One region of the Paenibacillus sp. NPDC058177 genome, then DNA from elsewhere that is predicted to be linked to it. Evidence: riboswitches for the same ligand, from Rfam matches in the RefSeq annotation. Region 1 holds a riboswitch; each other region holds the start of a gene.

Region 1 (2,200 bases):
TAATGCTGAAGATTCGTATTTGTCATAAAACTGATTACCGTGTTGAACGTGAGCGTCTGCTCCATATCAGAAATCCCATTTGGATTAAGCGGCAGTCCCCGCTGCACTCGCAGAATGATATAACTAAAGGCTACCAGCACGATATTCGTTAAAATGAAGCTTAGCGCGTATTTCTTCCAGGACATCCCTTCACGCTGCTTCAGCCCTATCAGGCGGTAGATGCCATTCTCTGTACGACCAAACCATCGGTCTGTGCGATTCGGCTCACCCGAAAATACATGATACACATAGGTGCCCACTGGCTTCACCAGAAGCAGCAGGATTAAGATAACTACGACCATTTGCAGAGTGCCCATGAATGTCCCTCCTTAGCAAGACTTCTATTTCTGTTCCCATTCCTCGCGTTAGATGTAGCTAAAATTTCTCCGGGTGAATCAGCGCATAGACCAGATAGATGAACAGCAGCACAGTCACAGCAATAATCACAATCACCGCTCATGCCCCCCTGCATCCCGGACTACACCCGAACACCATTGTACAAATCCATAGAATAAGCCGTACGTAACGGCCAGCGCAGCAATCATATACAGGTCCAGCATTGTTTCCAGCCCCTTTGTTTATCCCTGATCACGGGATGATTTATCCGCCAAAAAAACGGCATCCCCGCTATGGGAATAGATGACATAACTTGCACCCAGTCTTTTATAGACCAATCTGGGATTCAAGGAGGATGTGATGACAAAGATGGGCTGTGTGGTCCAGGCCCGGCACATCTGGATGTAACGGCAGCACAGCGTAAAGCTGCTCTCGAACAGATAGACACGGCTTACTGGAAAAGATGGACGAAACCACGTTTTCTGGTGACGGGTATCTACAAGAATAGTGTTCTCAACTCCCAGTTCCTCTAAACGCTCCTTCTCCTCCTGATTGTTCGTCAACCCTGCTACCGGGATGCCTCTAAATTTTAAAATCTTGATAAAATGCTCTCCGGCTTTTGTCGGTGCGCATACCAGCACATATTCTATCTGATCCGCCATATCTCTTATCTCCTCCTGCTCTAGTACAACAACAAGGAGGCAACGAAAATCTCCGAAAGGATCATGACCTATCGTCATTTTCGGGCACAGCCATCTGTGGCTGTGTCACGTCACCAGACGCTGCCTTACAAGCGTTTTGCTTATAAAAGCACAGCAAAAAACCACAAAGGATTACCTCTGTGGCTCGCTAACGGTCACATTGCACTCATCCTCTCTACATACGCTTACGAGGTTAGCTGTCGGATTCGGGCGGTGAGAGTCGCCCTACCCGTACAGATGCACATTTGACGCATCCATACAGGATTCACCCCATAACCGGCTCCGACTCTCACATCGGCTGCCGATTGTTGGTTCCCCCGCTTTCCTTGACGGAAATTAAGCGGATCAACTATTCGGTTGTGGTTGAAACAGATGTAATCATACTCTCGCGCAGGAATTCTTGTAAAACGTCAAGGATGCCAAAATAATGCATAAAGAAAACCCTTTTCATATCAGGTAGCGCTTTCTTGATGTTCAATCTCTCTATTTCTCCTATTTTCACGTTTTTGTCACGATTATCGAAAATTTTAGGCAGAACAGAATTCTTTTTCTCCAAAGGATGGAATTTCAAGGTTTTCGCCCGTTTTCCGTGTAAATATGAAAAGCGGTGCTTGAGGAAGATAGAGGCCTCATAACGGGCAATAAACATGCTTTTAGTCCCCTTTCTCTCCCTTGGTTGCTGAAATTCCGCGGATAGACGTTACTATGAAAGATTTTCTCTTTTTACAAAAGAAAGCGGTGCGGCGTATGATTCGGATTACGATCACATCATTAGCTAAAAGGAAATGAACAACTATTATTTTGGTACACATCCAGAACTTCTGGATCCGAAGAGCCTGACGCGGGTGTACTTTGGCGTATCGTGTTGTGATGACGGCGGCTATAGTTATTAAATGGGCTACTGCTTCGGGGAGGATTCAAAGTGGACATAGAACAACATCATAAGCTGACACGAATAGAAATCTTTGCTGTCCCTGCTTCCGCGGCTATCCATGGCTCCACAGCCGATTGTGAAAAACCATTGTACATCATCCTGAAGTTATCCTGTCAGAGAGACTGCGGCTGGGGGTTGTGCAGCATCCTAGCCGAGGGAAAAGGGGTCGACCTGGTAAGATGGGGTAACT
Region 2 (2,200 bases), on a different contig from region 1:
TCAAGGCGATGAAAATGCTAAGTGGGCGACTGAGGATTATCTGGTTAGCTTAGCTGAGAAGGAGAAGCTGAACATTGATCTGGAGCTGCTGCGCAAGGACATCAAGGAACGTACGTATTATGACGAATTGCAGCGTGACATCAAGACAGCTTCTGACGCAGGGGTTAATAATACGCCAACCATCTTCATTAATGGCGTGAAATCCGCAGAGCCGTTTAACTTTGACGCTATTTCGGCGGAAGTGAATACTGCAGCCAAAGCGGCGGAGGCCAAGTGAAATGAGTAAATTCTCCCTATTTTGCCGCCGTAACGCTCTTTATCTGGCCTGGTTTGTGTCAGTAGTGGCCGTGGCAGGCAGCCTTTATCTAAGTGAGGTTCTAAAGTATGAGCCCTGTAAGCTCTGCTGGTTCCAGCGCATTTTTATGTATCCCCAGCTATTTCTGCTAGGCATTGCCACGTACCGGGGAGACAAGCGCATTATTCCTTATGTGCTGCCACTGAGCATTATCGGGGGAAGCATTTCACTGTATCATTACGCAGAACAGAAAATTCCCGCGCTTAGCAAGATTATTCCCTGCACAGTGGGAGTTCCTTGCAACAAAGATTATTTGAATTATTTTGGTTTTATCACGATTCCTTTTATGGCGCTAATCGCCTTTGCCTTGATCACGGTTTTGCTCTGGTTCGGCCGTAAGCCGCTGGAGCAGGAAACAGAAGAAGCATAAGCAAGTACAACCAAAAAATATTCCCTGCTGATTCGTCACAAATAACGTCAAAATGTTATAAAAACACGGGCCGAAGGGATAATAGAAGAGAATGAAAGAGCGGACAGTTCCCGATATAAAATTTGCGGGTTTTGAATGTTTTTTCATTCTTTTTTCATTTTTTTCACCGCTTTACTGGATGCACTTTGTAGACTAATATTAGACCTTGTGAGAAGTTGAATATGCGCTGAATTTTCCTAGGAAAAACGGGGGAACCAATCTTGGCATAACGATGCCAAAGGGGTGAATCGGAAGCGGCCTATACGGCCGAACCGTAGGGCTACCACAGCCCGAATCCGCCAGCTAACCTCGTAAGCAAAAGTGGGATAATGACCATGCCCCAGGCATGCGGATCATTTCCGTATGCTTGTTTTTGTGCCTGCATTTATGAAATCCACCCGTGAAAACGGCGCACGGTATGACCGATTCAACTCACAAAGAGAGGAACTGTTTCTACAATGGTAAGCAAAGTAAAACGACTTTTGATCGGGCGTCCGATGAAATCCAACGAACTCGATCATGAAAAGTTATCCAAGGTGAAAGCACTGGCTGTTCTGTCTTCAGATGCGCTCTCGTCTGTGGCCTACGGAACGGAACAAATCCTGATTGTACTGGTCGCCGCGGGGTTCACTGCGATCTGGTACTCACTGCCAATTGCACTTGCCGTATTGGGACTGCTGGCGATTCTGATTTTATCATACCGGCAGACGATCTTTGCTTATCCACAAGGCGGCGGTGCTTATATCGTAGCTAAGAACAATCTAGGCGTTCCGACCGGGCTTTTGGCTGGGGGCTCTTTGCTCGTGGATTACATTTTGACGGTTGCCGTAAGTGCGTCAGCAGGGACAGATGCGATCACATCGGCTTTTCCAAGCTTGCATGGTCATACCGTTCTTATTGCAGTTACCGTAATTATCATCCTAACGATACTTAATCTACGCGGTGTAACAGAATCCGCATCTTTCATTGCTGTTCCTGTATACCTGTTTGTTATTTCCATTTTTGTCTTGATTATTTCAGGGGTTATAAAATATGCTACGGGCGGTGCGCATGCCCATGTTCCCGAGATCGGGACTGCCGTATCCAATGTTAGCTTGTTCCTGCTCCTGAAGGCCTTTAGCTCTGGCTGTTCGGCTTTGACCGGGGTTGAGGCTGTATCCAATGCTATTCCGAACTTTAAAGCGCCTGCTGAGAAAAACGCGGCAAAAACCCTAATGGCCATGGGCCTCATTCTAGGGATTATGTTCACAGGTATAACCGTCCTGGCTTACTGGTATGGCATTGTGCCCGACGAGAAAGCTACCGTCGTATCCCAGATCACTGAATCCACCTTTGGACGCGGCGTGCTGTATTTCTTCATTCAAGGGATTACCGCTGTCATTCTGTTCCTGGCAGCCAATACCGCTTACTCAGCGTTCCCGCTGCTCGCCTGTATG
Region 3 (2,200 bases), on a different contig from region 1:
TTCATTTAGCACACGAACTGAAGGACACGCCGATCAAGGTGAATTCCGTTCACCCGGGTTGGGTCCGCACTGGACTTGGAGGAGAGAAAGCCTCCTTGGATGAAAGAGAAGGAAGTCTGACCAGTATTAAGTTTGCTACACTGCCAGCCGATGGTCCAACAGGTGGTTTCTATCACCAAGATAAGCAACTGCCTTGGTAATGTCGATTTTAAAGAACGAACTCTCTGTAAAAGCGATTTAAGATTTCTAACTTTCTGTTATTGATTATATGTGCCAATAAAAGACGCTACTACTCCAATTCTTTGGTGTTTGTAGCGTCTTTTTGCTATTCCGAAAATATAACCTACACTAGAGATAGCTGCCTATAAGATTCTGGAAATGAAAATAGTTGTGACAAAATAGCTGATATATCCGCAGTGATTACAAGAATGTTACCAGTTTTTCATCTGCATATTCATGTACACATGCGGGACTGATAGAGGAAGAATTGCTAGAAAAAGCAGGGTCGATCCCCTGAAAAATAAGCGATAAATAGCAGTATAATCTATGAATATGTAGAAAGAATGTAAGAGCAAATAAAGTTGTGAATCTATCAAATGGCATTGACAGGAGGGGGACATCTATACTACTATACAAATAGTTACAAAATATTAATCAATGTTGCCGAATTTCAATCGTTGAAAACGGGGGAACCACATCTGGGTGAATTATTCCTGAAAGCAAGGGAATATAGGGAAACCTTTAACCGAACCCTCAGCTAACTCCGTAGGCATTTGAAGGGAGAATCACGGTCTGAAGAAGTTTATTGTTTCTGTACTTGGAGCCGCTATTCTATTAACTGCAGCACCAGCCGCATTTGCCAGTGACGTTAACGCTAAGATCGACAATGAAGTGAACCAACTCCTTGGTACTCCTTACGTATGGGGAGGCACAACAACAGCGGGTTTTGACTGTTCCGGATTTATTCTATACATATTCAACAAGTTCAATGCGGGAGATCTTCCGCGCACCTCGCAGTCCCAAGCTAAAGCGGGTACAGCTGTCGCTAAAGAAGATCTTCGTGTCGGAGATTTAGTATTTTTCAATACCCTTGGTAACGGAATTTCTCATGCAGGTATTTATATCGGTGATGGTGAGTTCGCTCATTCCTCCAGCAGCAAGGGCGTTCGCATCAGTAAATTGTCGGAATCGTATTATGCTGATCGTTATGTTACCGCACGCCGTGTCGTGAGTGAGACAAGCTATCTGGCCATGACTGGACAGAAATAATTCAGAAAATACATAGAAGGTGTCCCGAATTAGCCAGCTTTCTGGCTGTCCGGGGCACCTTTTGTTTTTAGAGTATGCTAAGAGATTAGCGTAAAATATAGCCGCCGTCCGGGAACAGGGTGCTGCCGGTGGTATATCCGTTCGTCATCAGGTATACAACAGTATGTGCGGCTTCTGCGGCTGTGCCGATCCGGCCGAGCAGGTTGATTTTGGCATAGGCGTTATAGGATTCGTCCCGAACCGCTTGTTCGGCGCCTTCCCAGTTAAATTCTGTGTGAATCGTTCCCGGGGAAATGACATTGACCCGAATAGGAGCCAGCTCCACCGCCAGCGCTTTACCTAGACTTTCGATGGCTCCATTGCAGGCAGCGTAGGAAGCGCCATCTGTGAGCGGTCTTTGCCCAAAGGCACCAGACATCAGTACGACCGAGCCATTGGGGCGCATCTGCGGGGCAGCATATTTTACAGCATTGTATTGCGGCCAGAATTTAGCGTCAAAGCAGCTGCGGGCAACCTCCGCACTTGACGTAATCGGCCCTCTGACATAGCTGGCGCCAGGCGTGAACAGATGATCGAATGGCCCAATTTGCTCGAAAAAGGATTTCAGCTGTTCCTCATCCTTGTTGTCCAAAGTATATATTTCTACGGAGTCTTCGCCCAGTCTTTCCTTTGCTAGTTCCAGTTTGTCCAAGGACCGACCTGCCAGAACGACGGATGCACCTTGTTCCACCGCTTGTTTGGCTGTTGCCAATCCAATCCCGGAGCTTCCTCCTATAATAACGACCCGCTGATTTTGTAGAGTAAGAGTTGACATGATAGGTTGTTCTCCTTTATTCGTTTGTTGGTTTCCATTCTATTATTGGGTAAAATAACGGCGCTGCACAGTACGCACTTTATTCGTACCCGGTACGAAAATTCGTACTATCAGGAG
Region 4 (2,200 bases), on a different contig from region 1:
ATGCCAATCTGTATTCATAATCGGGAGGCCCATGAGGATGTAGTGCGAATTCTTCGCGAGGAGAAGGCTAACGAGGTTGGCGGTGTAATGCATTCCTTCTCGGGTAGCTGGGAAACAGCGAAAATGTGCCTGGATTTGGGATTCCACTTATCCTTCGGAGGACCGATAACGTTCAAGAATGCAAGGGTTCCCAAAGAGGTGCTGGCGCAGACGCCGCTGGACCGTTTATTGATCGAAACAGACTCCCCGTATCTGACGCCACACCCCTTCCGTGGGAAGCGAAATGAGAGCGCTCATGTCAAGTTGGTGGCAGAAGCTGCGGCAGAAATTAAAGGGATAACTTGGGAGGAATTGGCTGAAATTACGTATGCGAACGCACTGGAACGATTTGTCATTGAGTGAAATCGGGAGGAAACACGGTGAAAAATAGAGTATAGCCGATGTATTAAACTTTTTTAACAAAAAAACAGCCGAATATTACAATATTTTAACCATATATTTGCGTAAACGTGGTTGAATCGTCCTTTACAACATGCATCAAAACAGGATATCATCTTTTCAGTGCAGTGAGCTGTTGTTACAGTGACAGCCCACGCTATCATGGATCGTCTCGCTGAGTCTCCGTATGGAGAACGGGGGAACCAATATTGTTTGCCGTATACAGAGCACATCAAGTACAGCTTAGAATGCCGCAGACAGTAGTTGATTTCTTCACGTGGTCTTTGGGGTGAATTTTAGGGCAACCGCCGTGAGCGGGTGACCCGAGATAGGGCGTCTCTCTTTCGTCCGAACCCGACAGCTAACCCCGTAAGCGAAAGTAAGAGAGGAAACCTCGTGCATGAGCCGCGTATTCTGACATCGGAGAAGCCACGAAAGAGTCCTCATAGAACTCTTTTAGGCTTCTTTTATTTTGAATATTGCGCATGTACCCTGCATACTGTTATATAACAGATGTGGGGGGAGCACTATGCCGGGCAGGCGATCCATGAGCAGGAGACGCAAAGGTATTGCAAATAGCGTGTCCTGTGACAATCTCGAATAGTTTCGTCCGAATGATAACAGTCATCTTGGTATACAGCTGACGACGGGGCTATGTAAGGAGGATGGAGAGAATGGGCGTATTCCAACCAGAAGTATCCCATGATTCGCAATCATCCAGCAGGTCTTACGCTTTACGGTGGGAACAAGTGAACTTTCGCGTACTTTCACTTGCCGGCGTGTTATCGATTTTGATCACGCTGATCATTCTGCTGTACGTGCACGGTCAAAGCAGCAAGCAGATCACTTTAGTAATTGACGGGAAAACGCAGTCTCTGGAAACGCGTGAAGCGATTCTCAGTGATGCACTAGCAAAAGAGCAAATTTCGCTGCAGCCGCATGATCAACTATCTATAGGCCTTAGTGATGAAATAAAAGACGGCGACCGTGTCGTGATTAACCGTGCGCAGCCATTCAGTCTTACTGCGGATGGTGCAAAAAAGATTTTTTATACGACCGAGAAAACAATCGGTCAGGCCATCAAGAAGCTGGGTATTGCCCTCGAAGGCCATGATAAGATTTTCCCTTCGCTAGATACCACTATCTCTGCCAATATGGATATCAAGATTGTCCGCATTAACAAACAAACTGTACAACGGACAACGAACTTGCCATATCGAGTCATCAAGACGGCAGACCCCTCCCTTACCAAGGGAACAGTTAGAGTGGCACAGGCGGGCGCACCAGGCGTCATGATCCAGCACATCGAAAAGATTTATCAAGACGGTGAACTGGCTTCCATGCGTATGGTTGGGAAAGAAGTTCAGACGGTGACCAAAGACAAGATTATCGCCGTTGGCACAAAGCCTCTCCCTAAACCTGTTACAGTGGCCCAAACAACAACTTCCAAAACAGCTAATGCTACCATTTCAACAAAAACCAGTGCCAAGAGCAGCAATGTCGCCACTAAATCGGGCGTCAATTTTGAATACAAGAAATTAATCAAGAACGTCTCGATGACTGCTTATTCTTCAGAAGAACCGGGAATTGGAACTCGTACCGCCTCCGGCACACGCGTAACGGAAGGACGTACGATTGCAGTGGACCCTAATGTAATTCCTATCGGTTGGTGGGTATATATCGAAGGCCTTGGCTTCCGCCGTGCAGAAGATACTGGTGGTGCTATCAAAGGCAATAAGGTGGATGTCTACTACGATTCGTT

Evidence for each region. A riboswitch is a leader RNA that binds a small molecule or an ion and turns the genes downstream of it on or off. The one in region 1 is predicted to bind cyclic di-AMP.
Region 2: it holds a riboswitch for cyclic di-AMP, as region 1 does, so the genes downstream of both, ACFVU8_RS04250 (APC family permease) here and ACFVU8_RS24080 (hypothetical protein) in region 1, are expected to answer to the same signal.
Region 3: it holds a riboswitch for cyclic di-AMP, as region 1 does, so the genes downstream of both, ACFVU8_RS09110 (C40 family peptidase) here and ACFVU8_RS24080 (hypothetical protein) in region 1, are expected to answer to the same signal.
Region 4: it holds a riboswitch for cyclic di-AMP, as region 1 does, so the genes downstream of both, ACFVU8_RS29395 (resuscitation-promoting factor) here and ACFVU8_RS24080 (hypothetical protein) in region 1, are expected to answer to the same signal.

The regions. Positions count from the first base shown of each region.
Region 1 is NZ_JBHVVB010000007.1:116,417-118,616, forward strand. Features, by position in the region: gene kdpA (potassium-transporting ATPase subunit KdpA) at 1-356, opposite strand, end outside; gene kdpF (K(+)-transporting ATPase subunit F) at 415-492, opposite strand; gene ACFVU8_RS24080 (hypothetical protein) at 618-1,037, opposite strand; cyclic di-AMP (ydaO/yuaA leader) riboswitch at 1,243-1,429, opposite strand; gene ACFVU8_RS24085 (hypothetical protein) at 1,426-1,725, opposite strand; gene ACFVU8_RS24090 (hypothetical protein) at 1,999-2,200, shown strand, end outside.
Region 2 is NZ_JBHVVB010000001.1:898,774-900,973, forward strand. Features, by position in the region: gene ACFVU8_RS04240 (DsbA family protein) at 1-277, shown strand, start outside; gene ACFVU8_RS04245 (disulfide oxidoreductase) at 279-725, shown strand; cyclic di-AMP (ydaO/yuaA leader) riboswitch at 940-1,097, shown strand; gene ACFVU8_RS04250 (APC family permease) at 1,223-2,200, shown strand, end outside.
Region 3 is NZ_JBHVVB010000001.1:1,920,248-1,922,447, reverse strand. Features, by position in the region: gene ACFVU8_RS09115 (SDR family oxidoreductase) at 1-200, shown strand, start outside; cyclic di-AMP (ydaO/yuaA leader) riboswitch at 652-788, shown strand; gene ACFVU8_RS09110 (C40 family peptidase) at 793-1,269, shown strand; gene ACFVU8_RS09105 (SDR family oxidoreductase) at 1,355-2,083, opposite strand.
Region 4 is NZ_JBHVVB010000013.1:47,940-50,139, reverse strand. Features, by position in the region: gene ACFVU8_RS29400 (TatD family hydrolase) at 1-402, shown strand, start outside; cyclic di-AMP (ydaO/yuaA leader) riboswitch at 602-829, shown strand; gene ACFVU8_RS29395 (resuscitation-promoting factor) at 1,113-2,200, shown strand, end outside.